DNA from 4 places in the Paeniglutamicibacter sulfureus genome. Region 3 is predicted to be linked to each of the others. Evidence: riboswitches for the same ligand, from Rfam matches in the RefSeq annotation. Region 3 holds a riboswitch; each other region holds the start of a gene.

Evidence for each region. Region 3 has a riboswitch for S-adenosylmethionine ahead of ABD687_RS17035 (hypothetical protein). Riboswitches for the same ligand answer to the same signal wherever they lie in the genome.
Region 1: another riboswitch for S-adenosylmethionine. It lies ahead of ABD687_RS15240 (methionine ABC transporter ATP-binding protein); the one in region 3 lies ahead of ABD687_RS17035 (hypothetical protein).
Region 2: another riboswitch for S-adenosylmethionine. It lies ahead of ABD687_RS18085 (methylenetetrahydrofolate reductase); the one in region 3 lies ahead of ABD687_RS17035 (hypothetical protein).
Region 4: another riboswitch for S-adenosylmethionine. It lies ahead of ABD687_RS15130 (O-acetylhomoserine aminocarboxypropyltransferase/cysteine synthase family protein); the one in region 3 lies ahead of ABD687_RS17035 (hypothetical protein).

Annotation. Positions count from the first base shown of each region.
Region 1 covers NZ_BAAAWO010000001.1:3,337,608-3,344,822, forward strand. The annotation lists gene ABD687_RS15230 (MFS transporter) at 1-1,057, shown strand, start outside; gene ABD687_RS15235 (SDR family NAD(P)-dependent oxidoreductase) at 1,136-1,888, shown strand; SAM riboswitch class I at 2,456-2,550, shown strand; gene ABD687_RS15240 (methionine ABC transporter ATP-binding protein) at 2,655-3,479, shown strand; gene ABD687_RS15245 (methionine ABC transporter permease) at 3,472-4,206, shown strand; gene ABD687_RS15250 (NtaA/DmoA family FMN-dependent monooxygenase) at 4,255-5,673, shown strand; gene ABD687_RS15255 (acyl-CoA dehydrogenase family protein) at 5,686-6,126, shown strand; gene ABD687_RS15260 (acyl-CoA dehydrogenase family protein) at 6,026-6,952, shown strand; gene ABD687_RS15265 (MetQ/NlpA family ABC transporter substrate-binding protein) at 7,041-7,215, shown strand, end outside.
Region 2 covers NZ_BAAAWO010000001.1:3,985,210-3,992,424, reverse strand. The annotation lists gene ABD687_RS18100 (cystathionine gamma-synthase) at 1-165, opposite strand, end outside; gene ABD687_RS18095 (O-acetylhomoserine aminocarboxypropyltransferase/cysteine synthase family protein) at 184-1,515, opposite strand; gene metE (5-methyltetrahydropteroyltriglutamate--homocysteine S-methyltransferase) at 1,612-3,969, opposite strand; gene ABD687_RS18085 (methylenetetrahydrofolate reductase) at 4,014-4,940, opposite strand; SAM riboswitch class I at 5,044-5,160, opposite strand; gene ABD687_RS18080 (ABC transporter permease subunit) at 5,547-7,215, opposite strand, start outside.
Region 3 covers NZ_BAAAWO010000001.1:3,751,274-3,758,488, forward strand. The annotation lists gene ABD687_RS17020 (amino acid ABC transporter ATP-binding protein) at 1-4, shown strand, start outside; gene ABD687_RS17025 (aminotransferase class I/II-fold pyridoxal phosphate-dependent enzyme) at 43-1,194, shown strand; gene ABD687_RS17030 (PDR/VanB family oxidoreductase) at 1,191-2,198, shown strand; gene ABD687_RS17035 (hypothetical protein) at 2,218-2,502, opposite strand; SAM riboswitch class IV at 2,525-2,657, opposite strand; gene ABD687_RS17040 (agmatine deiminase family protein) at 2,765-3,793, opposite strand; gene ABD687_RS17045 (zinc-dependent alcohol dehydrogenase family protein) at 4,023-5,078, shown strand; gene ABD687_RS17050 (Nramp family divalent metal transporter) at 5,254-6,660, shown strand; gene ABD687_RS17055 (L-idonate 5-dehydrogenase) at 6,698-7,215, shown strand, end outside.
Region 4 covers NZ_BAAAWO010000001.1:3,309,165-3,316,379, forward strand. The annotation lists gene ABD687_RS15110 (adenylosuccinate synthase) at 1-300, shown strand, start outside; gene ABD687_RS15115 (carbon-nitrogen hydrolase family protein) at 545-1,324, shown strand; gene ABD687_RS15120 (hypothetical protein) at 1,527-1,913, shown strand; gene ABD687_RS15125 (CoA-binding protein) at 2,058-2,558, opposite strand; gene ABD687_RS15130 (O-acetylhomoserine aminocarboxypropyltransferase/cysteine synthase family protein) at 2,558-3,931, opposite strand; SAM riboswitch class I at 4,097-4,192, opposite strand; gene ABD687_RS15135 (histidine phosphatase family protein) at 4,324-4,875, shown strand; gene ABD687_RS15140 (ferredoxin reductase) at 5,013-6,443, opposite strand; gene ABD687_RS15145 (aromatic ring-hydroxylating oxygenase subunit alpha) at 6,470-7,215, opposite strand, start outside.

The sequences.
Region 1 (7,215 bases), 410 kb from region 3:
GCCCACCTTTGACCAGGTCGGCTACCTGGCTCCGGTCTTGCTGGTCCTGCTGCGCATGGTCCAGGGGTTCTCCGCCGGCGGCGAATACGCCGGAGCCGCGGTGTTCATGAGCGAACATGCCCCGGATAACCGCCGTGGCTTCTATGGTTCCTTCCTTGAATTCGGCACTTTGGCCGGCTTCAGCGCGGCGGCGATCCTGTGCACCGGGCTGACCCTGGTGGTTGGCGAGGAAGGCATGATGGCTGGCTGGTGGCGGTTGCCCTTCGCACTCACCCTCGTGCTTGGGGGGATTGCATTGTGGATGCGACGCCACCTTGAGGAATCCGAAACCTTTACCGAGGACAGTTCCAAGGACAACGAAGTCAGCACCGCGCCGCAGGCACTGGGAACATTGTTGCGCAAGTATCCCGGTCAGCTCTTCAAGCTCTTCGGTTTTATCGTGCTGGTCAACGTCGCCTTCTACCTCGTGCTGACCTATATGCCCAGTTACCTGACGACGACCTTGGGACATGGCTCGGTGGAGTCCAACATGACGCTGGTTCTCATCCAGCTGGTGATGATCGCATTGATCGTGCCGTTGGGGGCACTCAGCGACCGGATTGGACGTAAACCGCTGCTGGTGACCGCAAGCATTGGCTTCGTGCTGCTTTCGGTGCCGGCGGTGCAATTGATGCAGTCGGCCGGATTGTGGGGGCAGATCGTTGGCATCGGCACCCTGGGTCTCTTGCTGGTCATGCTGCTCTCGACGATCTCCTCGACGCTGCCCGCGTTGTTCCCGACTTCGGTGCGCTACTCCGGATTCGCCATTGGTTACAACCTGTCCACGGCCGTCTTCGGCGGCACCGCGGCGGTGGCCAACGAGGCGCTGATCGGTGCGACCGGAAATTCGCTGGTACCGGGGTGGTACCTGATGGCTGCGGGCGTGATCGGGCTGATTTCGGTGCTCACTTTCAAGGAGACCGCGGGGCGTTCGCTTCGGGGCAACGTCATTCCAGGCAGCGACGACCAGCAGCGACGAAAGCTTGGTGAAAGGCTGGTGGGGGCGGGACGCCCCTAAGCGACAGCCGCCCGGGCCAGGAATTGATCGGTCCCGCAAAAAAGTAGGACAAACAGCGAAGTGAAGGAGGAGAGCGCAGTGGGAGAAAACCAACGCGTCGCACTGGTTACCGGCGCCACCTCGGGAATCGGAATCGAGATTGCCCGACGACTGGTGGCAGATGGAATGAAGGTCGTGGTGACCGGACGAAATGAGGAACGCGGAGAGCAGGTGGCCGAAGAACTCGGCGAGTCCGGCTTCTTCGTGCGGGCTGAACTGACCGCTTCGGGTGCCGCGCAGTCATTGATGGACACGGTGCTCGAACGCACCGGAAGGCTTGATGTTCTGGTGAACAATGCGGCCATTGACCACATCAATTCCCTACTCGACACCCCGGAGGAGGAGGTGCGGGAAACCTTTGAAATCAACACCTTCGCGGCGATTTTCTGTCTCCAAGCTGCGGGGCGGGTCATGCGTGGTGCCGGTGGCGGCGCGATCATCAACGTGACCTCGCGGCTGGCAAGCATTGGGGTTCCCACCATGGGGATCTACAGCGCGAGCAAGGGCGCGATGCTGGCGCTGACACGGGCCGCGGCGGTGGAACTTGCACCGCACAACATCAGGGTCAATGCCGTGGCCCCGGGGATGACACGTACCCAGATGTTTGAGGACTGGTTGGCCGGACACGAGGATCCCATGGCCGCGGAGCGAGCGGTCTCCGAAGCGATTCCGCTGGGTCGAGTGGCGATGCCGGAAGACGTTGCCGAAGCGGTGGGTTATTTTGCCAGTGCCACCAATACTTACGTCACCGGCGTTTCGTTGCCGGTCGATGGTGGCTATTTGGCCAAGTGAGCCGACGACGATGAACCCGCAGGTACCTTCCGCCCACGCGGCTCCCGGTACCTGCGGGTTTGCTGTGGGCGGTTGCGGGTCATCGTGTAAATACCTCTGGCGATCCATGGGGTAACCACGAAAATTGGCCCGTTGGTCGCCGCGCGGTTGCCCTCGGAATTCGGTCTGCAGCGATCGGACATGGTGACGGCCGCGGGTGTCTTTGACGTCGCGCAATCCTTGTCGCCGTCGCGGGTGGCGCAGCAGTGGGTCACCGGTTGTTTCGCAAATCCCACGGGTGGCGAACCTTGGTGGTGCTCGGACGAGCGTTCACCTATGGGCTGGAATTGGCTCGGCAAGACCGGGGCGCGCGCGTGGGGCGCATTGTCAACATGACGCAATCATGAAGCAAGGTAGGGCGGATCGACGCTTCATCTTCCGACTTATAACGGTTCATGAAGCAAATCAAGCGCGAGAATCGTTCTGTGAGTCGATTTGTTTCACAGGAGCCCGATTCGTCTTGGTTCGATCGAAGATTCTGCGACACACTTGAACTGTTCGGCGTTGGCAATCGACCAACGCCAACACACACCATCCAGAGCGGCTGAGAGACCTGGCTCGTTGACGCCGCAGCAACCACTCCCGTCCTTGGGATCCGGTGCTACCGCCAGGACCGATGGAGATAGCCAAACTCTGCGCGGTCCGCCGAATACTTTCGTTCTTACGCACGTATTTGACTGATTTGCCATGTCGCGGCGTTCCTCGGGTGAACCGAGAGGAGTAGGACATGATCAGCATTCAAGGCGTGTCAACAGTTTTCCCTCCGGCGGAGGCACCCTTCACTGCGGTGGACAACGTCTCGCTGGAAATCCCGCGGGGATCGATCCAGGGAATCATTGGATTTTCCGGTGCGGGCAAATCAACGTTGCTTCGCAATATCAATCTCTTGGAGCGCCCGACGAACGGCCGCGTGGTGGTTGACGGTACGGACCTTACGTCGCTGAACGACGAGGAATTGCGCAGGGCTCGGCACCAGATCGGGATGATCTTCCAACATTTCAACCTCCTGAACAACCGCAACGCCGTTGAAAATGTCGAGCTTAGCCTTAAATTCGCGGGAGTAGCCAAGAAAGAACGCCGCCGCCGCGCCCACGAAGCCTTGGCAATTGTGGACTTGGCCGACAAAGCCAAGGCATATCCGGGACAGCTGTCAGGCGGACAGAAGCAACGCGTGGCCATTGCCCGTGCGCTGGCCACCGAGCCAAAGGTATTGCTTTGCGACGAGCCGACATCAGCCGTGGATCCGCGGACCACTGCGTCGGTGTTGCAGTACCTTTCGGACATCAACGCCCAGTTGGGAATCACCACCGTGATCGTCACGCATGAAATGAACGTCGTCAAGGCAATCGCCGATAACGTCGCCGTCATGGAAGAAAGCCGAGTCGTCGAACAATTCGACATCAGCGCACTTCGGAATCCCTCGTTTACACCGGCGACCGCCATCGGCCGGTACCTCATTTCCGATGACATCACCTTGGACCGCAAGCGCCAGGTCCGCGGCACCGAATCCGCAAGCTTCGGCGCACCTTTGAAGGAGGCCTCCCTTGTCTAAGTTTGCTGCGGCCGTCAGCGTGCCTGCTTCCTCCACCAACGGCAGCGGTGCAGCGGCCTTCGACCTCAACCGCGTTATCGAGCTTTGGCCTGAAATTGCCGCGGCAATCGGCCAGACCTTGGCCATGCTCGTCGTGTCCATCCCCATCGCGATCCTGGTGGGAACGCCCTTGGGTATTTGGCTCTATTCAATGGCCCCCCAAGGCCTCCGACCCCGGCCGAAGCTGCATCGCATTGTCGATGGTTTCGTCAACACCATGCGGTCCTTTCCGTTCCTGATCTTGCTGATCGCGATCATTCCTTTCACCCGGTTCGTCGTTGGAACAACCATCGGTACGGCAGCCGTGATTGTCCCGCTGACGATCAACGCGATTCCCTACTTTGCACGCTTCGTTGAACAGAATCTCACGCAGCTCGGCAGCGGCGTCGTTGAAGCTGCACGGGCCATGGGTGCGACCCGCGGCCAGATCGTCCGCGACGTGTTGCTAGTGGAAGGGAAGCCTGCACTGATTGGTTCGATCACGATCATGACGGTGAGTTTCATCAGTTATTCGGCAATGGCGGGACTGGTCGGCGGGGGAGGCATCGGTGACTTTGCCATCCGTTATGGCTACTACCGATATGAAACAGGCATGATGGTCGTCGCCATCGTGCTGATGATTCTGATGGTCCAAATTGTGCAGATCTCGGGCACCCGCATCGCATCCCGTCTGGACAAGCGACAGTAACCATCGCCCTTCTTGAACCGACCTGCTTCTTTTGGAGAGACCCCAACCATGAGTACTTCACGGCGACCGCGCCTGCTGTTGAGCGCCTTCCTGATGAACACCACCAGCCACATCCTTGGTGGCCAATGGCGCCACCCCGAGGCACAACAACATCGCTTCAACGAGCTCAAGCTCTGGGTGGATCTGGCCAAGGACCTGGAAGCCGCAAGGTTCGATGCAATCTTCCTTGCGGATGTTGTTGGGCTCTACGGCGACCACGACGGGGGCTGGGCATCGCACATCAAGCGCGGACTGCAGGTGCCGTCCAATGACCCGCTAGTGCTTGCTTCGGCCCTGGCAGGAGTGACCGAAGAAATCGGGCTGGCCTTCACGTCCTCGGTAATCCAGTCCGATCCCTTCCAGTTGGCACGTCAGCTCTCGACGCTCGATCACCTGAGCAGCGGTCGAGTTGCCTGGAACATCGTGACAAGCGTGCTGGAGAATTCACACCGCAACTTTGGGGCTGACAGGCTAGCCAAACACACAGACCGCTATGACTGGGCCGAAGAATACGTTCAGGCTGCGTTCAAGCTGTGGGAAGGCTCGTGGGAAGACGGCGCGTTGCTGGCCGACAAAATTGCAGGAATCCACGCTGATCCGGCCTTGGTGAACAAGATCTACCATCGGGGAGAACGCTACTCAATTGACGGCCCGCACTTGTCTTCACCCAGCCCGCAGCGAACCCCCTTTCTTTTTCAAGCCGGGAGTTCTCCACGTGGCAGATCGTTCGCGGCCGCCAACGCGGAAGCCACCTTCCTTTTCGCGCCGAACCCCGAAAACGTTCGCAAGAACTCTGAGGTCATTCGGAAACTGGCAGTTGACGCCGGGCGCGAAGCATCCGATGTGAAAATCTTTGCCGGACTCTCCTTCGTAGTGGGAAGTACAGAAGCAGAGGTCTTGCGCAAGCAAGCTGACTATGACGAGTATCTCGACCTGGACGCCGTGGTTGCGCACATAGGCGGAGGGCTCGGTATTGACCTCGGCGGCAGGCCATTGGACACCCGACTTGGTGAAATCGATACAGAGGGCGGAAAGGGTGTGCTTGAAGCCATTCGCGCTTCGGTTCCGGGAGGTAACCCCACGATTGCCGATCTCGCCCGGTACCGGGCGAAGTCCATGCAGATCTCCGGGACCCCTGAACAAATCGTTGATCAGCTCGAACTGTGGCAGGACGCAGGAACCGACGGCATCAACATCATCAACCAGATTCTGCCTGGCTCCTACACGGATTTCATCGAGGGTGTGGTGCCCGAATTGCGAGCCCGCGGCCTTGCCCAAACCGAATATGCGCCAGGCACTTTGCGCGAGAAGGTCTTTGGGCGACAAGCGACGCTCGAGGCCTCACACCCGGCAGCCGCTTTCCGCGGAGCCTTCACCCAATTCTCGGCAGCCAATGAAAATCTCGCCGCGGTCACAGCAAGTTCCTGAAAGGCATCCAGCATGACCATTACTTTGAAGGCATCCGAAATTGTTGCCGCCGATTATTCGACCCAACGCGCGCGATTTGCCGAACTCTTTTCGCGGATTGCCGAAGGCTCCCGGGAACGTGATCTCAAACGCATCCTCCCATTCGAACAAGTCGCGTGGCTGGATGAAGCGGGGTTTGGAGCGCTGCGGGTACCCCAGGCGTACGGTGGCGCGGGCGTCAGTATCGAAACCTTTGCGCGCCTTCTCATTGATCTGGCAGCCGCGGATTCGAACGTTGCCCATTTGTATCGATCACACTTTGGCTTCGTGGAGTCCCTGCAGTGGCAGGACGAGCCCATCCGACGAAGTTGGTATGAACTCGCGGCCGCCGGAAAAAACTGTTGGAAATGCATCCACCGAACGCGGCGGAAATGCGCTCGGCCAGCTCAACACGGTGCTGTCCTACGAGAATGAGGCGTGGGTGTTAAACGGTGAAAAGTTCTACACCACGGGCACCATTTTTTCCGACTACACGCGCGTTTCAGCAGCCCTTCAGGGAAAGCCGGGACGTGTGTTTGCGGTCGTTGAAACCAAGGCAGCCGGCGTGAAAGTCATCGATGACTGGGATGGTTTTGGCCAACGGCTGACCGGCACGGGCACCACTATTTTTGAGAACGTCCACGTGGATGCCGTCGACATATTTGGCCGCGAGGCCAGCGGCGCGGAAGCAACCCACGAAGCGTCGTTCTTCCAATTGGTGTTGCTGGCGGTGCTCGCAGGCATCGCCCGCGCTGCCCGGGATGATGCGGCGCAGTCGGTCGCCAAACGGGCCCGCACCTTCAACACCGGATCGGGATTGCCCTTCAGGAACGATCCCCTGATCCAGGAAACCGTTGGCCGCATCGCCACGAAAGCGTTTACAGCAGAGGCCACCGTGCTGGCTGCGGCGCGAACCCTTGATATCGCCATTGATGCGGCTGTTGGGCAGGAACCAGATGAAAACGGTCATCGCCCAACGACGTTTGAAGGGCATCTGGCCGAATTGGCCGTGGAACAAGCGCAAGTCTCTGTTCCGGAGTTGGCGATCGGCGCTGCGCAGCAACTCTTCGAAACCGGGGGAGCCTCGGCTACCAGCACCTCAAAGGGATTGGACCGCCACTGGCGGAACGCGCAGACTGTGGCAACGCACAATCCAATCGCATTCCGTGCCCGAGCGATTGGTGACTACTTCATCAACGGAACCCTCCCGGAGGGTCTTAACGCCATTGGCGATGCGACGACGGTTCCGTCCATCACATAACGTCCGCCTCAGCAGAACTATTACCCATGAAGAACCGCCGGATCTTCATAGGCCACCAAATCATTGCAAATATTTCAGGAGAAGCATCATGCAGCGTCGTACTTTCCTTGCCGGAGCACTTGGTCTCGGTGCATTCGCCTCGCTTACGGCGTGTGGACTAACCGGCGGGGCTTCAACCGCCGCGACCGGCAACAACAAAACCATTAAGTTGATTGTCACCGAGTCGGCCCCAACGCAGGAACCGACTAAAATCGCCCAAAAAA
Region 2 (7,215 bases), 230 kb from region 3:
GGAGCCGCGGGAGTATTCGTGCCCGTTGCGCAGCACGTTGATCCCGTCCTGGACAAAGGTGCTGGTCTGGTAGATCGGCGGGATGACCGCGCCCGTCAACGGGTCCGGTTCCTGGCCGGCGTGGATGGCCTGGGTGTTGAAGCCGTGGTTGGTGGTGGTGCCCATGGTGACTCGTCCCTTTCTCTAGGCGTTGATGGTTTCGCGCGGCGTTGCGGCCGGCGTGGTGGATGCGGCACCCAGGGGATCGAGGGCTCCGAGCAGGTCCGCCACCAGGTCGGCGGCATCCTCGAGCCCGGCGGAGATGCGCAGCGTGCCGGCTTTGATCCCGGCGGTCGCCAATTGGGAGGCGTTGAGCCGGCAATGGGTCATGGCCGCCGGGTGAACCACCAGGGAGCGGGTGTCCCCGATGTTCGCGGCCAGGGCGAAGAGCCGAAGCGAATCGACCAGCCCCGGCACTGCAGCCGGATCCTTGAGGTCGAAGGAGAACACGCAGCCGGTGCCCCGGGGGAAGTCGCGTGCAGCAAGCGCGTGGTCGGGATGGGTGTGTTCCGAGGGGTGGTGGACCGTGGCCACCGCCGGGTGCGCTGCCAGCGCCCGGGTCAGGGCCAGCACGTTGCCCTGGGCCTTGGCCACGCGCAGGGAAAGCGTCTCGATGCCCGTGAGGATCGCCGCGGCGGAGGCAGCAGGGAGCGTGGGACCCAGGTCGTGCAGGAACTTCGAGCGCAGCAGCATCAGGTAGGCCTTGGACCCGTAGCGGTCCAGCAGCGAGTCCCCGTAGTAGCGCGCCCGCGGCGCGGCAATCTGCGGCCAGCGGGCGGCATCGGAGAAATCGAAGGTGCCCGCGTCAATGACCAATCCCCCAAGAACCGATCCGTGACCCGCCAGCGCCTTGGTGGCTGAGTGCACCACCACGTCCGCCCCGAAATCGATGGGGCGGTAGGCGGCCGGGGTGGCCAGGGTGTTGTCCACGACCACCGGCACGCCCGCGGCGTGGGCCACCTCGGTGATGGCGCGCAGGTCCACCAGGGTGATCAGCGGGTTGGAGACGGACTCCAGCAGGAAGCCCCGGGTCTTTTCCGTGATGGCCGCGGCCCAGGCCGCGGGGTCGGCAGGGTCCACAAAGCTCACGCTCACGCCGAAGTCGGCGAAGGTGTCCGTGAGCAGGTCCACGGTGCCGCCGTAGAGCTTGTTGGAGGCCACCAGGTGGCCCGGGCCCTGCAGCAGCGCCAGCAGGGAGATCGCGACGGCAGACTGCCCGGTGGCGGTGGCAATGGCGCCGATCCCGCCCTCGAGGGCGGCTGCACGTTCCTCCAGCACCGCGACGGTCGGGTTGCCGGTGCGCGAATACGTGTAGCCCGGTTCCCTGAGCGCGAAGAGCTTGGCGGCAGTGGCGTAGTCGGGGAACTGGTAGGCGGCGGAGTTGTAGATCGGCACGGTCATGGGGCGGTGCGGGGCGGACGGGGCGTACCCGGAGTGGATTTCGGTGGTGGCGTTGCGCCAGGTGCTGGAGGCCATGATCGTGCCTTTCGGGCCGAAGGTAAGTCGAAGCGTGGTCGGTGAGGGAGGCACGGGGGCGGCACCCGTGATGGATGCCGCCCCCGCGCGGCGGTGCTAGACGGTGGCACCCAGGGTGGCGCGGGCGGCGACCGCGGCTTCCACCAGGTTGGCCAGCGAGGCCTCGGTTTCCGCATAGCCGCGGGTCTTCAGGCCGCAGTCGGGATTGATCCACAGCGCCTTGGCATCCAAGGAGGCCAGCGCGATGTCGATGAGCTCGGCGACCTCGGCGGTGGAGGGCACGCGCGGGGAGTGGATGTCGTACACGCCCGGGCCGATGCCGCGGGAGTAGCCGAACTCGGTCAAATCCGCTGTGACCTCCATGCGGGAGCGGGCTGCCTCGATCGAGGTGACGTCCGCATCCAGGGCGTCGATGGCCTCAATGATCTCGCCGAACTCCGAGTAGCACAGGTGGGTGTGGATCTGGGTGGCATCGGTGGCCCCGGAGGTCGCCAGGCGGAAGGAGTCAACGCTCCAGCCCAGGTACTTGGCCTGGTCGGTGGCGCGCAGCGGCAGCAGTTCGCGCAGGGCCGGCTCGTCGACCTGGATGATGCCGATGCCCGCGGCCTGCAGGTCGGCGATCTCATCCCTCAGGGCCAGGGCCACCTGGTTGGCGGAGGTGGCCAGCGGCTGGTCGTCGCGGATGAAGCTCCAGGCCAGGATGGTCACCGGACCGGTGAGCATGCCCTTGAGCGGCTTGTTGGTCAGCGAGGCGGCGTAGGAAATCCACGGGACGGTGAAGGCTGCCGGACGGGAGACATCCCCCCAGAGGATCGAGGGACGGGTGGCCCGGGATCCGTAGGACTGCACCCAGCCGTTCTCGGTCTCGGTGAAGCCGTCGAAGTTCTCGGCGAAGTACTGGACCATGTCGTTGCGCTCGGCCTCGCCGTGCACCAGCACGTCCAGGCCCAGGCGTTCCTGAAGCTGCACGACACGCTCGATCTCGGCCTTGAGGAAGACGTCGTAGGCGGCGTCGTCGATGGTGCCGGCCTTGTGCGCGGCGCGGGCGGTGCGGACCTCGGAAGTCTGCGGGAACGAGCCGATGGTGGTGGTCGGCAGCGGCGGCAGTTCCAGGGCGCTTTCCTGGGCGGCTTTGCGGGTCTCGGCGTCGGAACGGGAGAAGTCGGCGGTGGTGAGGTTGGCCAGGCGCTCGCGCACCGAGGCCACGGTGGTCCCGGCGAATCCGGCGCGGTGCGCGATGGCCGATTCGGCGGCCGAGAGCTGGGCGGCGATCGCGGACTCGCCCTCGGCCAGGCCCTTGGCCAGGGTGATGACCTCGGCGACCTTCTGGTTGGCGAAGGCAAGCCAAGTGGGCAGGTGGGCCGGCAGGTTCGCTTCCTGGGCCACATCGTGCGGGACGTGTTGCAGCGAGGTGGCGGTTCCCACGGCCAGGGTGCCGCCTGCCTTTTCGACCTGGGTGCGCAGCGCGGCGAGCGTGCCCAGCGAGGCTGCAAGGTCGTTGCGCCAGATGTTGCGCGAGTCCACGATGCCCGCGACCAGGGTGGAGCCGGCCAGATCGCCCAGGAATTCGGCGGTGGGCAGGGCGCCGCGGACCAGGTCGGCGTGTACTGCATCGACACCGGCGCGGGCCAACAGGCCCTGCGCGGCGCCCGGGCGGGTGATGTCCCCGGCGGTGCCGTAGCCCAGGCTCACGAACAGTGCGGGACGCTCGGTGGCGGCGGCCAGCTTGGAGTAGACGGTTTCGGCGAGCGCGCCGGGGACGGCCAGCGCGGCGCCGCGGTCGGTGACCAGGGCCGGCTCGTCCAGCTGCACCCACGGTGCGCCGGCGGCGGCCAGGGCGGCAAGGATCTCGCCGTAGGCGTTGACTACTTCGTCAATGCGCGACAGCGGGTCGAAGCCGGCCGGTGCACCGTCCTCGGCCTTGGCCAGCAGCAGGTAGCTGATCGGGCCGACCAGGGTGGGGCGGATGGTGTTGCCCTGGGCGGCGTGTGCCGCGAAGGACTCGAGAAGGACGGCGGCGTTGGCCTTGATCGGGGTGGCCTCGCCGATTTCCGGGACCAGATAGTGGTAGTTGGTGTCGAACCACTTGGTCATTTCCAGCGGGGCGCGGGATTCGTCGCCGCGGGCCAGGACGAAGGACGCGGCGGTGTCGATGGCGCCGTTCTCGCCTGCCAGGTCCGCGAAGCGGGTTGGCAGGGCCGAGAGCGCGACGGTGGCCTCGAGCACCTGATCGTAGTAGGCGAAGTCGCCGGGCAGCGAGGCGTCATCGGGCTTGAGCCCGAGACCGGTGAGCTTGGCCAGGTTGGCGTTCTGCAGTTGGCGGGCCGCGGCGTGCAGCGTCGCCTCATCGGTGCGTGAGGCCCAGTGCGCTTCGAGGGCCTTCTTGAGCTCGCGGTTGGGCCCGATGCGCGGGTAGCCGAGGATGGATGCTGCCGGGAAGGATGGCTTCGTCATGATGGTTCTCCTGTTGTTCTGGCGTGGTGGAAAGGTGTGTGGGCCTACACCGCGGCGCGGGTGGCCCAGGTGTTGCTGGCCTGCGCGCGGGTCCGCGGCAATTCGAGCTGCTCGATGACATCGAGGGAGCCGCGATGGTCGTTGAAGGTGTACAGGTGCACGCCCGGTGCCCCGTCGTCGAAGGCCCGTCGGGCCAGGGTGACTGCGGCGTCCACACCGATGCGGTGGCGCTCGGAATCCGAGCCGGCGGTTTCCAGCGCGTGGGCCAGGATCGGGTCCGGGGCAATCCCGGCCATCGAGGCCAGCCGGTTCAGGCGCCTGACCGAGTTCAGCGGGATGACGCCGGGGATGATCGGGATGGTGACCCCGGCGCGGCGGGCCGATTCCACGAGGTTGGTGTACTCATTGGCACGGAAGTAGACCTGGGTGATGGCGTAGTTGGCCCCGGAGCGCTCCTTGGCCAGCAATACCTCCACGTCGTGTTCGAAGGACGGGGATTCGGGGTGCCGGATCGGGTAGGCGGCGACACCCACCCCCAGTCTTCCCCCGGCCAGGGCGGCCGAGTGGTCGGCCTCGACCTCGCGGATCAGCTCGATCAGGTAGCGGGCGAAGGGGAATTCGCCGCGCCAGTCCTCGGGGTCCGTCGGCAGGTCCCCGCGCAGCGCCAGCACCCCGCGGACCCCGAGGGAAACGAAGTGGCGGATCAGGTTCTGCAGGGATTCGCGGCTCTCCCCCACACAGGTCAGGTGGGCCAGCGGGCGCAGGCGGGTGTTCTGGATCAAGTGCTCGATCAGCTCAAGGGACGCGTTCCGCCGTGCCGGGGACCCCGAATAGGTCACCGACACGTAGTCAGGATCCGTCGTCTCCAGGGCCGCGATGCTGTTGAAGATTGCCTCGGCGGCGTCGCGGTTCGCCGGAGGGTACAACTCATAGGACAGTGACGGCGGTGCGGCTGTCGTTCCAATACTCATGCTTGTCTCCTCGTCGATTCGAGGGAGGCATCAGGGATCGCCACAAAAGCCCCAGGGATCCGTCACGGATTTCCTGCGGCGATGGTGAGTGAACGCTGAAGCGGCTCCATCGCTTCTGGCAGTAGCACCCTCGCCGACGGGGTCCCAGGGAACGGACTCCATCGGATGATGGTTGCTGCGGCGTCAACGAGCCAGATCTCTCAGCCGCTCTTGATGGTTGATGTATTCATCTTGGAACAGGTTCGAGGGCACGTGCAAGGAGCGTGCCGGCACAGCCGTCACGAAGGGCAAAATCACTTCATGTGTCCACACGGCGTCATTTTCCCTGGTCCGCCGCGGTCACATTGTTACGGCCGTCCATTCGCGTTTTTCGTTTCATCCTCGGGGATTTCCGGCACCGGCATGACGTCGCGGGACTTCCGTGAAGCCAATGTGACGCGAAGGAGTGGCGTGCTCGCGACCGGTTTCCGGTGCCGGGATCCGAGGGTGGGGGAATGGTTTTCACCCGTGGTGCCACGGTCTTGACGGACTGCCGGGGCGGAGTTGCGACCCCACCGCGATGACCCTGATCCCTTTTTCGTGAAGCCGCTCCCCCTGCGCAGGGGGTTACTCGCCGGACGAGGCAGTACTTTTGTGCCCTTCGCGGATCGGGGCATCGTTCCCGGGGTTGCCCTGGCGGCGAGTCCAGTTCAGGCCGGAGAGCGACACCGCCAGGACAGAGGTAAGCACCAGGGCGGCGGCGGGAGCGGCGACCGTCCACGGCGCCCTTTCAACGTAGTTGATTCCCTCGGCCAGGATGAGCCCCCACTCGGGGGTGGGCTGCCGGGGCCCCAGCCCCAGGAATCCCAGCGAGGCCAGCGCCAGCGCGATCCCGGGAATCCGCAGCATGGCGTGCCTGAACACCGGACCAAGAATCGCCGGCAGGACATACCTGAACAGGATCCGGGCCGGGCCCACGCCCAGCACCGGGAGGATCTTCACGAAAGGCCGGGACCGCGCTTCCTGTCCCAGGGCCGCCGCGTGCGCCGCCAGCGGTGCCCAGCCCACCAATGCGACCGCGATCGCGGCGCCGAGCAGCGACGGGCCGGTGGCCACCGCGACCATCAGGCCCACCAGGATCGGCGGGGCGGCGTTGGCGACCTCCACCGGACCGGTTGCCGCATGCGGAAACAGCCCGATGACCAGCCCCAGGACCAGGCAAACCAGCACCACCAGCAGGGAAGTCCCCAAGGTCGACAGCGCACCATGCCCCACCCTGGCCAATAGGTCGCGTCCGCTGGCATCGGCTCCGAAGGGCAGGGCCAGGCTCGGGGCAGCCAGCCTCGCGTGCTCGGACGCGAACGGGTCGCGCAACAGTCCGGCTACGACCAAAAGCACCAGCGCCAAGGCCACGGCCAGCGGCAGGAGCATCTCCCGCCGGCAGGTGAAGCGCATGGTCTCCGGCGCCGGAACCGTACCGGAGCGAAGTGCCCTGCCCAGCAACAGCAGGCGCACCGCAGCGCAGGCCGAACCCACGATGACGGCCAGCACCAACAGCGCCAGCACCCCGGCTTGCAGGGCCGGAATGTCCTGGGCGCTGGCGGCGCCCAGGATGGCCCGGCCCAAACCGGGGATCGCGAAGACCTTTTCCACAGCCACTGCCCCGCCGGTCAACCCGATCAGGACCAGGCCGACTTGGCTGGTCACCGATGGCATGGCCCGGCGCAGCACGGCCGCGGTGAGCTGGCCGCGGCGCGCCCCGGAGAGCCGCCAGGTCGCCACCCACTTCTCCGCGAAGGCGGCGCTGATGGCTTCGGAGGCCAGGCGCCCGATCAGCCCGCCGGCGGGCAACCCGAGGGAAAGCGCCGGCAGCACCGCGTGGTGCAGCCCCTGCCAGCCGTAGGGCGGGAACCACCCCAGCAAGACGGCTCCGACAATCAGCAGCATGGCGGCCAACAGGAATTCCGGCAGCGCCGTGATTCCCGCCGCAACGGCCCCGGATCCGCTGCCCGGCTTTCCGGCCAGACCGCGCGCCACCGCAGGGACGCACAGCAGCACGGCCAGAACTGCCGCCACCGCCACCGCGCATCCCATCAGGGTCAACGAGACGCCCAGGGCGGAGACAGTCCCGGGACCCACCGGGGTGTTGGTGATCCACGAGGTTCCCAGGTCGCCGTGGGCCACCCCGCCGGCCCAGGCCAGGAAGATCGCCACCGGGCCGCGGTCCAGGCCGAGCTCGTCGCGGATCATCGCCAGGGTTTCCGGTGTCGCTTCCCGATCCGCATAGCGGGCACGC
Region 3 (7,215 bases):
CTAAGGGCGTCGATGGAATCCACCCGGAGAAGGAAGGACCAGATGTCCCACGAGCAATCCGGCGCACGCGAGGCGACACCACGGCCGCGCAACCTGGTGAACCTGCTGCCGAACTATTCGCGCTCGCCGGCCGCGGGGAAGGTGCGGTGGGTGGCTTCCTCCAACGAATCCTGGATGTCGCCCTCGCCCGCTGCCGTTGCGGCCATGGCGGCCAGCGTGCAACGCTCCAACCGCTATCCGAGCCTGGCCGGGGACCGGCTGGTGGCCGCGCTGTCCGACACGCTCGGGCTGCCCGGCACCCAGGTTGCGGTGGGGGCAGGGTCCCTGGCCCTGCTGGGCCAGGTCCTTGCCGCGTTCGCCGGGCCGGGCGACGAGGTGCTGTACGCCTGGCGCAGCTATGAGGCCTATCCGATCCTGGTCACGCTGGCAGGGGCCCGGGGCGTCCAGGTGCCGCTGGACGCGGCCCATCGCCACGACCCGGAGGCCATGCTCCGTGCCATCACCGAACGCACCGCGGTGGTGCTGCTGTGCAATCCCAACAACCCCACCGGAACGGTGCTGGGGATCAACGAAGTCGAATCCTTCCTCGCGAGGGTTCCGGGCCGGGTGCTCGTGGTGCTCGACGAGGCCTACATCGAGTTCTCCGAATCCAGTGGCGACACCCTGATGCTGCTGCCCAAGTACCCGAACCTGGTGATCCTGCGGACCTTCTCCAAGGCCCATGCCCTGGCCGGGGCGCGGGCCGGATACCTGCTGGGAGGGGAGGACATCGTCCGCGCCATTCGCAAGGTGGCCCCGCCCTTTGGGCTGAGCGCGGTGGCAGAGGCCGGCGCCGTGGCGGCCCTCGCCGACACCGACTACCTGCTCGGCACCGTGGCCGCGGTGGCGGGCGAACGCGAATTCCTGCACCGGAAACTGGAGGCCCGCGGTATTGGCGTCCCATGCAGCGGAGGCAACTTCCTCTGGATCCCGGAAGACGGCCGGCTGGCGACCGTCATCGAACGCGCGTGCGCCGCGCACGGGGTGTCGGTCCGGGCCTTCGACGGCGCGGGAGTGCGGGTGACCATTGGCCCGCGTCTGGCCTCCCTCGCAATCCTGGCCGCCTTGGACGAGCCGGCAGCGGCGCGGCCCCCTCAAACGCCGCAGACAGTACTCACCACCCACCCAATCCACAGCACTGGAGGTGCATCGTGATCAGCACAAGTGAAAAGCACATCATCGAGGAACCGGTGGCGACCAGCCAGACGAGCGAGGACGGGTTCTTCGTCGTGGACGTGGTGGACATCCGGCGGGAATCCGAATCGGTTCTCTCCCTGGGCATTGCCCGCCCGGACGGGCTCGCCCTGCCGGACTGGAGTCCGGGATCGCACATCGACGTCATGCTCCCCAACGGGCTGCTGCGCCAATACTCCCTGTGCTCCGCCCCCGGGGAGCCGCGCTGGCGGCTGGGGGTGTTGCGGGAGCCCGCCGGCCGCGGCGGATCCGCCTACATCCACGACCAACTGAAGCCCGGCGAGCAGCTGCGCGTCAGGAGCCCGCGCAACAATTTCGCGCTCGGGCCCGCACCCGAATACGTGTTCATCGCCGGGGGCATCGGCATCACGCCCATCCTGCCCATGCTGCGCGCGGCCGAGGCCTCCGGGGTGCCGTGGCGCCTTGTCTATCTGGGGCGCAGCCGCAGCTCCATGGCCTTCACCGGCGAACTGGCACAGTACGGCGAGAAGGTCCACGTGCACGCGGACGACGAATCCGGGCTCTATCCCCTGGGCGAGCTGCTCGGCGGCCCGGCGGCGGGATTCCACGCCTATGTGTGCGGCCCCGGCCCGCTGCTGGACTACATCGCCACGCTCACCACCGGTTGGCAGGACCCCGCACGGTTCCACTTTGAACGCTTTGTCGCCGACGCGGCCGCGAGCGCGCCTGCCGCGGGAGACCATGAATTCACCGTAGAGACGACCGAAGGCCTTCAGGTGCAGGTTCCGGTGGGCACCAGCATCCTCACCGCACTGGAAGAAGTCGGGGTGCAGGTGCTGAACTCCTGCCGGGAGGGCATCTGCGGGACCTGCGAGACCCCGGTGGTCGCGGGGGAGATCGACCACCGCGATTCGCTGCTCAGCGATCAGGAGCGGGAGGCCGGCGACACCATGATGATCTGCGTGTCGCGTTGCAAGGGCGGGCGCCTGGTGCTGGACATCTAGCACCAGGCCCGGCGGGGCGTCAGGCGCGCAGGCGGAAGAACGAGCTGCCGACCAGTTCGTGGGCCCCGGGCAGCAGGAGAACCAGCAGCTCGGGGTTGAACTGGACCTCGACGGGGCCGCGGCCGACCAATGCGGCCGAGAGCTTGCGCGGGGCCAGTGCCTCGAGCACCCACTCGTCGGGACCCGCGCCAATGTGCAGCAGGTCGGTGTCCGCGTCGAGGTGGAGCCAGGCGGCGATCCAGTCGCCGGTGAAGCGCGGAAGCGGGTTATCCGTGGGGGCGGAAGTCAGGGTGGGGCCGTACATGATGTGCACACGTCCTTGGGGTTCGTTGTCCTTGCCCTTTCGTGCGGGATGCGCGACAGGGCCGCTTCGTCATCCGAACCACCCACCGTGCAACTATGGGGTTGGCGTCTGTTTTAGTCGGAGCTATGCCTATGCGGCAACCAGAACTCGTGAAGCTGATCCAACCCTACGGCGAAGCGGGGACGTTTTGCCAGCGCGGACGTGCGGGGAGCAACAAACGGTCATCTGTGACGGCGAGTGACCTTGCCATCCCGAGAGGGGTTCATTTCGCCGTCGGCATCGGCTCCTGCTGGGTGATGCAGTGGATGCCGCCGCCGCGGGCGAATAGCTCACGGGCATCCACGCCCACGACCTTGCGCCCCGGGTAGGCGTCGGAAAGGACGGCAAGGGCCTTTTCGTCGTTGGGATCGTTGAAGGTGCAGGCCACCACCCCGTCGTTGACGACCAGGTGGTTGATGTAGCTGTAGTCCACGAACCCCTCGGTGTCGCGCAGCGTCGCAGGGGCAGGGACCTCGATGACGGTGAATTCGCGGCCCCTGGCGTCGGTGGCGCCGCGGAAGGACGCGGCGATTTCCCGGCTGGCCGCATAGTCCGGGTGCTCGGGGTCCTCCTGCATGTGAACCAGCACGGTGCCGGGGGAGGGGATGGTCGCCACGATGTCCACATGTCCGCGGGTGCCGAATTCCTCGCTGTCGCGGGTCAGCCCGCGCGGGAGCCAATGTACCTTGGTGGCGCCCAGGGTGCGCGCGAACTCCTCCTCGACCTCGGCCTTGGTGATGCCGGGGTTGCGCCCGGGATCCAGCTGCACGGTCTCGGTGGCCAGCACCGTGCCCTGCCCGTCGACGTGGATGCCGCCGCCCTCGTTGACCAGGGTCGAGGCGATGCGGGGCGCGCCGGCCCACTCGGCCACGATGGCACCGATCTTCTCGTCCTTGTCCCAGGCAGCCCAGTCCTGGGCGCCCCAGCCGTTGAACACCCAGTCCACCGCGGCGAGCCCGCCGTGCTCGTCGGTAACGAAGGTCGGCCCGATGTCGCGCATCCAGGCGTCGTTGAGCTCGGCCGTGCGGACCTCGATGCGCTCATCGAGATAGCGTGCGGCAATTTCCACGTCGGCGGGGTCCACCACCATGACGACCGGGGCGAACCCGGCCACCGCGTGGGCGACGTTGGCCCAGGTCGAGCGAGCCGCGTGGGCCTCGGCCCCGGTGACGCCCAGCGTGTATCCCTCGTGGGGGAAGGCCATCCAGACGCGCTTCTGGGCCGAGGTCTCGGCGGGCATTGACCAACTCATGGTGTGTGCTCCTGCTTGGTAGGTGGTGCGCGATACGCCGGCGCCGGACAAGGTGCATGGGATGGCCATTACGCTAAATGAATATCGTTCATTTATTATGCTGGTTGACCGGAGCGTGCGCAAGGGGTGTGCGCCTCTCCGCGGGAAGCCAGCGCTGGTATCCGAGTAGCGGCAGCAGGCTGGGCATAGGGTGGAACCATTGCCGGCCCACCACTTTGCGGAGGAACACATGCGCGCCACCCTGATCCACGGACCGCGGGACATCCGCGTCGAAAACTGCCCCGAGCCGACATTGCTCGCCGACACCGACGCCATCGTGCGCGTCACCGCCTCGTGCGTCTGCGGCTCGGACCTCTGGCCCTATCGCGGGGTCAGCCAAACGCCCAGGCCCCGGCGCATCGGCCACGAGTTCATCGGCCGTATCGAGGCGGTCGGCGACGGGGTTTCAACCCTGACCGTGGGCGACTTCGTGGTGGCGCCCTGGGCCAATAGCTGCGGCGCCTGCCCTCCGTGCCGCCACGGCGTCCAGGTCGCTTGCGAACACCGGGCCCATTGGGGCGGGGTGGACGAGCACGGGCTGCCCGTGGACGGCGGGCAAGGCGAGATGGTGCGGGTGCCCAATGCCGAGGGCACGCTCGTCGCGGTCCCCGGGGTCACGGAGCCCGACCAGGCGCTGTCCAAGTCGCTGTTGGCGCTCTCGGACGTCATGGGCACCGGCCACCACGCAGCCCTCGGGGCCCGTGTCGAACCCGGCCGGAGCGTGGTGGTGGTCGGTGACGGGGCCGTGGGTTTGTGCGGGGTGCTCGCGTCCAAGCGACTGGGCGCCACGCGCATCATCGCCATGTCCCGGCACTCCGACCGCGCGGCACTGGCCAGGGCGTTCGGGGCCACCGACATTGTCGCCGAGCGCGGCGCCGAGGCGGCGGCGAAGGTGCGCGAGCTGCTCGGGGGTGTGCTGGCGGACTCCGTGCTCGAATGCGTCGGCACCGCCGAATCCATGGACCAGGCGTTGCGCTGCACCCGGCCCGGCGGTGCCCTGGGCTTCGTGGGCGTCCCGCACGGGGATGACCCGCTGCCGATGTCAGTGCTGTTCTCCAAGAACATCTCAGTGGCTGGCGGGGCCGCCAGTACCCGCGCCTATCTTCCCGAACTGCTCGTCGACGTGCTGGAAGGGAGCATCAACCCGGGCCTGGTCTTCGACTCGGTCATGGATCTCGAGCAGGCTCCGGAGGCGTACAGGGCAATGGATGAGCGTCGGGCCATCAAGGTGATGCTCATTCCGTAATCTGGAGGCCGCAGCGGACGTAGATTTGTTTCCGAGGTGCGTGGCTAATATCATACTTATTGGTTCTCTCGGCGATCGTCAATTGAGGTCAATACCCGGCTGGCACAGGAGGCCGCGGGGGAACCCCCGATGATTTCGGCCTTTCAAGGCCGGTTGCACACCTCAAAGGAGCGGTATGTCTATCACCACCCCCGAGTCGCGCCCGCTGGGCGACGAAACGGTCGACCCGTACGCGTTGGATCCCCGGTCCATCATGGACCCGCCCACCCGCTGGCGGGACAGGTTCAAGTTCCTTGGCCCGGGCATGATCACATCGGCCGCCGTCGTCGGTTCCGGCGAGCTGCTCACCGCCACCACGCTCGGTGCCAAGGCAGGTTTCATGCTGCTCTGGCTGGTGCTGGCTTCCACCTTCATCAAGGTATGGGTGCAGATCGAGTTGGGCCGCTGGTCCATTTCCACCGGCAAGGTCGCCGTCACCGGCTATGACGAGGTCCCGCCGCGGATCGGCAAGCGCGGCTGGATGGCCTGGCTCATCCTGCTGATGTTCGTGCAGTTCCTGACCAGCCAGGCCGGTGTCATCACCGCCTCGGCCTTCGCGTTCTCCTCGCTGCTGCCCATCGGGCCGGACCCGTACTCGTTCCTGTCCATCGGCACCTGGGTGGCCATCCTGGTGGTGATCGCCATCGCGATCCACCTGGGCAACAAGTACGTCGTGGTCGAGGGCATCTCCACGGTGCTGGTCTTCCTGGTGACGATCTTCGCCGTCGTGATGGTCTTCGCCATCCAAGGCACCGAATTCAGCTGGAACGTCGGCGACTTGGCCGACGGCATGCGCTTCCAGATCGCGCTGGGCTCCATCGGCGTGGCCCTGTCCATGTTCGGCCTCACCGGTGTGGGTGCCGGCGAGATCACCGCCTACACCTACTGGTGTGTGGAAAAGGGCTACGCCTCCTGGACCGGCCCCAACGACGGCTCCGAAGCCTGGGTCAAGCGGGCCCGCGGCTGGATCTCCGTGATGAAGCTCGATGCCTGGGTCTCCTGGGTCGTCTACACCGTATCCACCGCCGCCCTCTACATGCTCGGTGCCGCGGTGCTGCACCCGCAGGGCCTGGAGCCCAAGGGCGACGAGGTCATGACAACGATCTCCTCCATCTTCTCCACCAACGTCGGCCAATGGGGTGCCGTGGTGTTCCTGGTCGGTGCCGGCATCGCGCTGTTCAAGACCATCATCGCCAACGTTCCGTCGCTCGGCCGCCAGGTCGGCAACACCCTCGCTGTGTTCGGGGCCTTCGACTGGAACAACCGCAAACAGCGCGACCGCTGGATGCGCGTCATCATGATCGTGCTCCCCATCGTCTGGGGCTTGTTTGGCACCGTCGTCTCCTCTCCGCTGGCCCTGATTGTCCTGGCCGGCATCCTCAACGCCATCTTCCTGATGGGTGTCGCCGCGGCAACCATCTACCTCTCGCATAAGCAGACAGACCCGCGTGTCAAGGACGGCAAGGCCTTCACGGCCATGCTGGTCCTCTCCGCAGTCGCCGTGTTCTTCGTCGGCGTCATGGGTCTTGTCAACATGTTCTAGTCCGCCTCACGGCGCAGTATCAAGGAGTACCTCTCACATGCAGGCAGTTGTTGTGCACGGCAAGGACGACCTGCGGGTCGAGGACATCGCGGATCCCGTCTGCGGCGCCGAGCAGGTCCTGGTGGCCATGGAATGGGGCGGGATCTGTGGGTCGGACATCGCCTATTGGAAGTCCGGCGCCTCGGGCACCGCGGTGCTCTCGGCCCCGCTGGTCCTGGGTCACGAGGTCTCCGGAACGGTCGCCGAAATCGGTCCCGACGCCGCTGCGGCGCTGGCGGCGCGCGGGATCGGCATCGGCAGCAACGTGACGATGCACCCCGCAACCCTGGTTGGCGAGCACCAGGTGCCCGCCGACACCGCGGACCGCACCAACCTGTGGCCCGAGGTGCGCTACTTCGGCTCGGCGGCATTCGAACCGCACGAGCAGGGCGGCTTCAGCCGCCTCCGCGCGGTGCGCCCCGAGCAGCTGCGCGTCGTGCCCGAGGGCGTCTCGCTCAAGGAAGCGGCACTGGCCGAGCCCTTCGCCGTGGCGCTGCATGCGGTGGCCCGCGCCGG
Region 4 (7,215 bases), 440 kb from region 3:
CTCGACGTGCTGACCAACATCGAGAAGATCCCGGTGTGCGTGGCCTACGACGTTGACGGGGTGCGCCACGACGAGATGCCGATGACGCAGACCGACTTCCACCACGCCAAGCCCGTCTTCGAATACTTCGACGGCTGGACCGAGGACATCACCGGTGCCCGCACCCTCGATGACCTGCCGGAGAATGCACGCAACTACGTGCTGGCGCTCGAAGCCATAAGCGGGACCCGTTTCTCCGCCATCGGCGTGGGACCGGACCGCGAGCAGACGATCGTCCGCCACGATTTGATCAACGACTGACAGCGACGCGCTCGGGCGCGGTGTGGGGCAGGATGAATGACATTCACCTGGCCCGGCACCGCGCCCTTGCCGTGTCCGGGGCACGGATGCCGTCTTGACCCGTCTCGAGATGCCGAACCGTCCCCCTGTCGACCGTTTTGCCGTCACATTCTTCGGGTCGGGGCAAAAATCACTGCAGCTGACTCGCCGAGTTGGCGATTGTCGTTAGGCTGGGTGAAAGAACTCAGCGACGAAGGGAATCGCCATGAAGGTCAGCGTTGGTCAATTTGCCCCCACAGGGTCGGTCACCGACAACTTGGAAACCATGGAACGACTGGTTGCCAAGGCGAAGGCCGAGGCCGCTGACCTGGTGCTCTTTCCCGAAGAGGCCATGCTCGCCGTTTCCCAGGTGACGGGCCCGTTGAATGACGCCCTCGAAGGGAACTGGACCAAATTCGTCCAGCAGCTTTCCTTCATGGCCGCCGAGCACAAGATTGCCATTGTGGCCGGGGGATACGAGCAAAGTGGCGACGAACGGCCCTACAACACCCTGGTGGTGCTCGGAGAGGATGGCGCGATCCTGGGGACCTACCGCAAGATCCACCTCTACGACGCATTCTCCTACCAGGAATCGAAGTCGATCAAGGCCGGAGATGTTGCCGAGGTCCCCGTCTTCGAAATCGCCGGCATGAAGGTCGGGGTGTTCACCTGCTATGACCTGCGTTTCCCGGAAATCGCCCGGAGGCTGGTCAACGAGGGCGCCGAACTGTTGCTGGTGGCCGCCGCCTGGTTCAAGGGCGAGCACAAGATCGAGCACTGGGAAACCCTGTTGCGGGCACGCGCGATCGAGAACACGGTGTGGGTCGCGGCCGCCGGAACCAGCTCGGGCCACACCATCGGCCACTCGGCGATCCTGGATCCCATGGGTGTGCCGATCGAGTACCTGGGCGACGATGCCGAGGGCTTGGTGACGACCGATGTCACGCGCCGGCGCATCGACGAGGTGCGCGAGTTCCTGCCGGTGCTGGCCAACCGCAGGCTGTAGGAAAAGGAATGCCCGGGAGCCCGTGCGTGTGCCGTCCAGGCGCCCGCACGGGCTCCCTTTGCGTCTCCCGCGGGCAGTCTGAACCCGGCCGCCGAAGCGCCGGCCGCGACCCAACGAATTTCACAGTTCTGGGCATGTACGCTTCGGGTTCCGCCCACTACTATTGGTGCTCGATGTAACTCCAATTAGGCAGGATAGGGCAGTGGGCACCACCGACACGCAAATGAATGAAGCCATCATCGAGGAATGGGCCGAGGCAACGGCGCAGGCCTACAACGACTCATTGTCCGGCCTGGACCTGGCTCGTGTGCCGAAGGCTGTGCGGGCCTTCATTGAACTGTATGGGCAGAGCAAGGACATGACCTTCAACGCCGACTACTCACCGATCGACTACTTCGAGGAACACCCTGCCTCGGCGATCGGAATCATCCTCGACACCCCTGAGGCCCTGGAACTGTTGGACGACGACGAGGAAGAAGCGCTCGAGGACATCCTCGGCTTTGCCGAGGCCTGGGCGGAGTTCGATTCAAACCAGCAGCCGGACCTCGGGGTTTCCGAGGCCGACGACGAGGACGACACCGGGTGGTAACGAGAACCATGGGCCGCCCCTGAATTGCGGGTTGCCTACGGGAATCGCTCGGGCCGTCCCGCGGGTTCCCTCCAATGGGAAGGGTCCGTGCCGGAAACCATGGGGTTTCGGGCACGGACCCTTCGCATGGGGCAGACTGTCTTGCTAGGCGAGCAACTGGCGCTTGGAGGAGATGACGCCGGTGTTGAACCCGGCCAGGCGCAGCCCGCCGTGGAAACGTGCGTGTTCGATCTTCACGCACCGGTCCATCACCACATTCAGGCCGTTGGCCTCGGCCTTGGCCGCGACCTCCTCGTGCCAGGAACCCAGTTGCAGCCACAGGGTCTTGGCCCCCACGGCGATCGACTCGTCCAGGACGCCGGGCAGGTCGTCGTGCTTGCGGAAGACCTCCACCAGGTCCGGTGTCTCCGGCAGGTCGGCCAGCGACTTGTAGACCGGCTGGCCCAGGATCTCATCGAGCACCGGGTTGACGAAGTAGACCTTGTACTTGGAGGAGGACAACAGGTAGGTCGCCACGAAGTAGCTGGCGCGCGAGGGCTTGTTGGAAGCGCCCACGATCGCGATCGACTTCGTGTTGCGCAGGATCTCGAGGCGTTCGGCCGCGTTCGGGCCTTCCCAGGTGCGGGTATCCACGGCGTTGCTCATTACTTGGCTCCCGTCACGGCGGCCGCGCGGGCGGCGTCGATGGAGCAGGCTGCCCCGTCGTAGGCTTCCTCGGCCGGGGCGTCGGCCACCAGCTGCGAGGCGGTCAGGGCCTGGTCCAGGTCCCAGAGGATGTCATCGATGTCTTCCAGTCCCACCGAGAAGCGGATCAGGTCCTCGGGAACGCCTGCCGCAACCAGCTGGTCGGCGGAGAGCTGCTGGTGGGTGGTGGAAGCCGGGTGCAGCACCAGGGTGCGCACGTCCCCGACGTTGGCCAGGTGGCTGGCCAACTGCAATGCCTCGATGAAGGCACTGCCGGCGGCGCGGCCGCCCTTGACGCCGAAGCTGAACACGGAGCCGACGCCCAGGGGCAACAGCTCCTGGGCACGCTCGTAGTGCGGGTGGGAGGGCAGGCCTGCGTAGTTCACGTAGGAAATGCGCGGGTCGGCCTCCAGCCATGCGGCCACGGCCTTGGCATTGGCCAGGTGCGAGTCCATGCGCTGGGGCAAGGTCTCGACGCCCTGCAGCAGCTGGAACGCGGACTGGGCCGGCAGTGCCGGTCCGATGTCGCGCAGCTGCTCGCTGCGCAACTTGGTCAGGAAGCCGTACTCGCCGAAGTTGTCCCACCAGGAGACGTTGCCGTAGGAGGCCACGGGCTCGGTCATCGCGGGGAACTTGCCATTGCCCCAGTTGAAGGTGCCGGCCTCCACGACGATGCCGCCGAGGGTGGTGCCGTGGCCGCCGAGGAACTTGGTGGCGGAGTGGATGACGATGTCGGCACCGTGCTCGATCGGGCGCAACAGGTACGGAGGGGTGAGGGTCGAATCGACAACCAGCGGGAGGCCCGCGGCGTGGGCGACCTCGGCCAGGCCCCTGAGGTCGGCGACGTCGCCGGAAGGGTTGGCCACGACCTCGGTGTAGACCGCCTTGGTGTTTTCCTGGATGGCGGCGGCGAACTCGGCCGGATCCGTGGAGTCGATGAAGGTCGTCGACACCCCGAAGCGACGCAGCGTCACGTCGAGCTGGGTGATGGTGCCGCCGTAGAGCTTGGAGGAGGCCACGATGTGGTCCCCGGCGCCTGCAAGTGCGGCGAAGGTGATGAATTCGGCTGCCATGCCCGAGCCGGTGGCCACCGCGCCGATGCCGCCTTCGAGGGAGGCGATGCGCTCCTCGAATGCCGCCACCGTCGGGTTGCCGATGCGGGAGTAGATGTTGCCGTACTTTTGCAGCGCAAAGAGGTTCGCGGCGTCGTCGGAATCCTTGAAGACAAACGACGTGGTCTGGTAGATCGGAACTGCGCGCGAGCCGTGCTCGGCGTCAGGGGTGCCGCCGGCGTGCAGCGCGCGCGTGCGGAATCCAAATTGGTGTTCGGCCATGAGGGTGGCTGACTCCTTGCGTATACGGCTGGGGCAGCCCTGGGTGCGGACTGTCCTCGCCTGTGGTGGGGCGGGTGGTGCTTCTCCCGGATGAATGCGGCGCCGAAGTGCCCTCGGGGAGGGGTTTCCCTGCGGGCGCATCGACACCCAAGATCGCTGGTGCGTTCTCCATCGTTTCTGGCGGTAGCACCTTGTCCACCGGAGTGTGGAAGGTTGCTGCGGCGTCGTAGAGCCAGATCTCTCGGCCGCTCGGGATGGGGGTCTGGGATCCATTGTGGCAAGAAAATTGCCTGTAGCCAAAGAATATGTGCTTAGGTTGCGTCCGGGGGGATGGGAATCGAAGGATCTGCACCGGATCCCGGCGGCGTTCCTGCCCGGTTAGGCTTGTGGCCATGAGTGCAACCTTGGTTTTGGTCCGTCACGGTGAAACGGCATGGAATGCCGAAGGTCGACTTCAGGGTCAGACGGATATTCCGCTCAATGAGCTGGGACGTGAGCAGGCGCGTGGCGCGGGCCGGGAACTGGCAACCCGCCACTGGGATGTACTGGTCTCATCGACGCTTGGCCGCGCAGCGGAAACGGCGGAACTCATCGGGCATGACCTGGGGTTGACGCTGACCGAAAAATTGGGCGGTCTCCAGGAACGCCACTACGGCAATGCCGAAGGCCGTGTGGTCCGCGACCTGCCCCGCGAGGAGATCGACCTGCTGCTGCACTCGGCAGAGCCCGAGGAAGACGTGGTGAAGCGCGGGATTTCCGCCCTCAGTGAGCTGGTGCTGCGTTACGAGGGCAAGAACATCATTGCCGTGGCCCACGGGACATTGATCCGACTGACTGTTGATGAGCTGCAGGGCGGCGTGCGAACCAAACCGCTGCGCAATGGCCAGATCGTCGAAGTGGACATCAGCCTGCTGCAGCGGCACCTGTCCGCCGCCGCACACTAGGAAATTCCGCCCTCCAACATGAACCACGTTGGCATGGCTGGAACGTCCTTGGCGACCCCCTGGCCTTGCGCCGCGAGGGCCGATGACCTCCATGCCCGCCATCCATGCTTCCGAGGTCACCTCCTGGAACCAGCCGGCTAGGCGTCGATCACCAGATCGGTCCGCGCGGTCGAGCAACACGGCAGGAACTTGCCGGCCTCGATCTCCCGTGCGCGGATCCCGCCTTGGTGGTTCATCTCAACATCACCGGAAAGCTTCACGATCTTGCAGGAGCCGCACATGCCTTCCTGGCAGTTGGCGCCGATCCTGACTCCGGCTCGCTGGGCAATGCCGAGGATCTTCTCCTCGGGGTCGATGCGCACGTTGATGCCGGTGCGCATGAAGGACAGGGTGAGGCTTCCGGTGCCGACGGTGTCGAATGCCGAAACGTCGGGGGCGGAGGGTTCCGCTGTTTCTGCCTCGGCGGCCGGAACCTCGGAATCGACGGGGTCTGGTTCGGCAAAGTCGGGATCGGCCGCCTGGAGCGGCAGTCCCGTGGCCTCCAGCGGGCCCTCGTCGTCGTAGGCCGGTTCGTACATGCCTAGGGCGGAAGGCTGGCTTTCGTAGTAGTCCTCCGCCGAATCGGAGATTTCCTCCGCGATTTCCTCGGCAATCTCCTCCGCCAGGGCAACCTCTGTCTGGTATTCCAGGGTCGTCTCGCAGTCTCCGGAGAAGAATTCCATGTGGATGGAGGTGTCGTCGACGCCGACCGCGGCAAGCAGTTCGGACACGTTGTTCAGGTAGCCCTCGGGGCCGCAGGCGTAGACCTGGCGTCCGTTGGCATCTGGCGCCACCTCATCCAGCATCGCGGTGGACAGCCGTCCGGTGAGGCCTTCCCAGTCCGCGGGCGCGCTGCGGTCGCCCAGGGAGAAGTGGACGGTGACGCGCGAATCCACGGTGGCGATGTAGCCCAGTTCCTGGTGGAAGGCGAAGCCTCCGGGTGCGGCACCGTGATAGAGCACCACCACGTCGGCCTGTCCGGGCAGCGAGTGGATGGTCCGCAGCATGGACATGATCGGGGTGATGCCGGAGCCCGCGGCCAGCAGGAGGTAGCGCGCCCGCCGGTCGGCGTCGGGCAGGTGGAAGGCGCCGACGGGTCCGAGCATCTCGAGCACCGTGCCGGGTCCGACGTTTTCGTGCACCCACGGCGAGACCCGGCCGGCCGGGTCTCGCTTCACCGTGATGTCGAAGGTCCACGGTTTCGTGGGCGAACTGGACAGGGAGTAGCTGCGGTCGATCGGGTCCCCGCCCTCGCCGTTCACGGGGAAGGCGATGTTCACGTATTGACCCGGGCGGAACGCGAGGGGCGCGCCGTCTGCGCGGCGGAACACGAAGGTCAGCATTCCACCGACTTCCGGAACAATCTCGACGCATTCGGCCAGGAACTCCTGCGGGTGCCAGGGGCCCAGGGCGCGCGCGGCACTGGCCGGTCCCTCGGTGCTGCCCAGCACGCGGTTCCACGGCATTTCCAGGCCGCGGATGCGCTGTGGCTCCTGGTGGGGCGCGGTAATGGTCGTGGTCTCGGCCATGATTGTGGGCTCAGTCGCGGTCATGGTCACGACAGGTGTTCCTGCACGCGCTGGATGTACCAGTTGATGAATGCCTCGACCTGGTATTCGCTTTTCATGTACGGGCCGGGTTCGTAGGCGGGGCTGCCGGCTCCCTTTTGGCAGAGTTCGACGAATTCCTTGTCCTGCAGGTTGGTCTGCTTCCAGGTGTGCGTGAGCTTCTCCAGGTCGTAGTCGTCGCCTTCCACGGCATCGTCGGCGACCAGCCAGGTGGTGCGCACCAGGGTTTGGTGCTCGTTGACGGGGAACACTGCGAAGGTGATGACATGGTCGCCGAGGAAGTGGAACCAGCTGTTGGGTTGCAGGTGCATCGAGCAGCGGCCGAGGCGGAAGTCGCGCAGGTCCCCGAGCAGCTTCTTGGAGAGTCGGTGTCCGTCGGGGGAGAACGATTCGCCGTCGCCGTCGAGGGACTCGCGCGAGATGCGGATGCCAGCCACCCGGGTGTCTAGCTCCTCAACGACCTCGTAGGGAATGCCGTAGCGCCGGCAGCGGGCTTCGAGCGCGGCCTGCGCCTCGGTGTTGCGGTCCCACACCTCCTCGAGGTGCGGCGGGATCAGGCCCTCGGTCAAACCCCAGGTGGGGAACAGGGAACAGGCCAGTTCCGGGTGCCCGTCGCAGTGGTAGCACTCCCGGTTGTTCTCCATGACGAGCTTCCAGTTGCCCTCCTCGATGATGTTCTGCTGGTAGGCGACCTTTGCCTTCGAGAGGTCGTGCGGGGCCAGGTAGGGCTCGA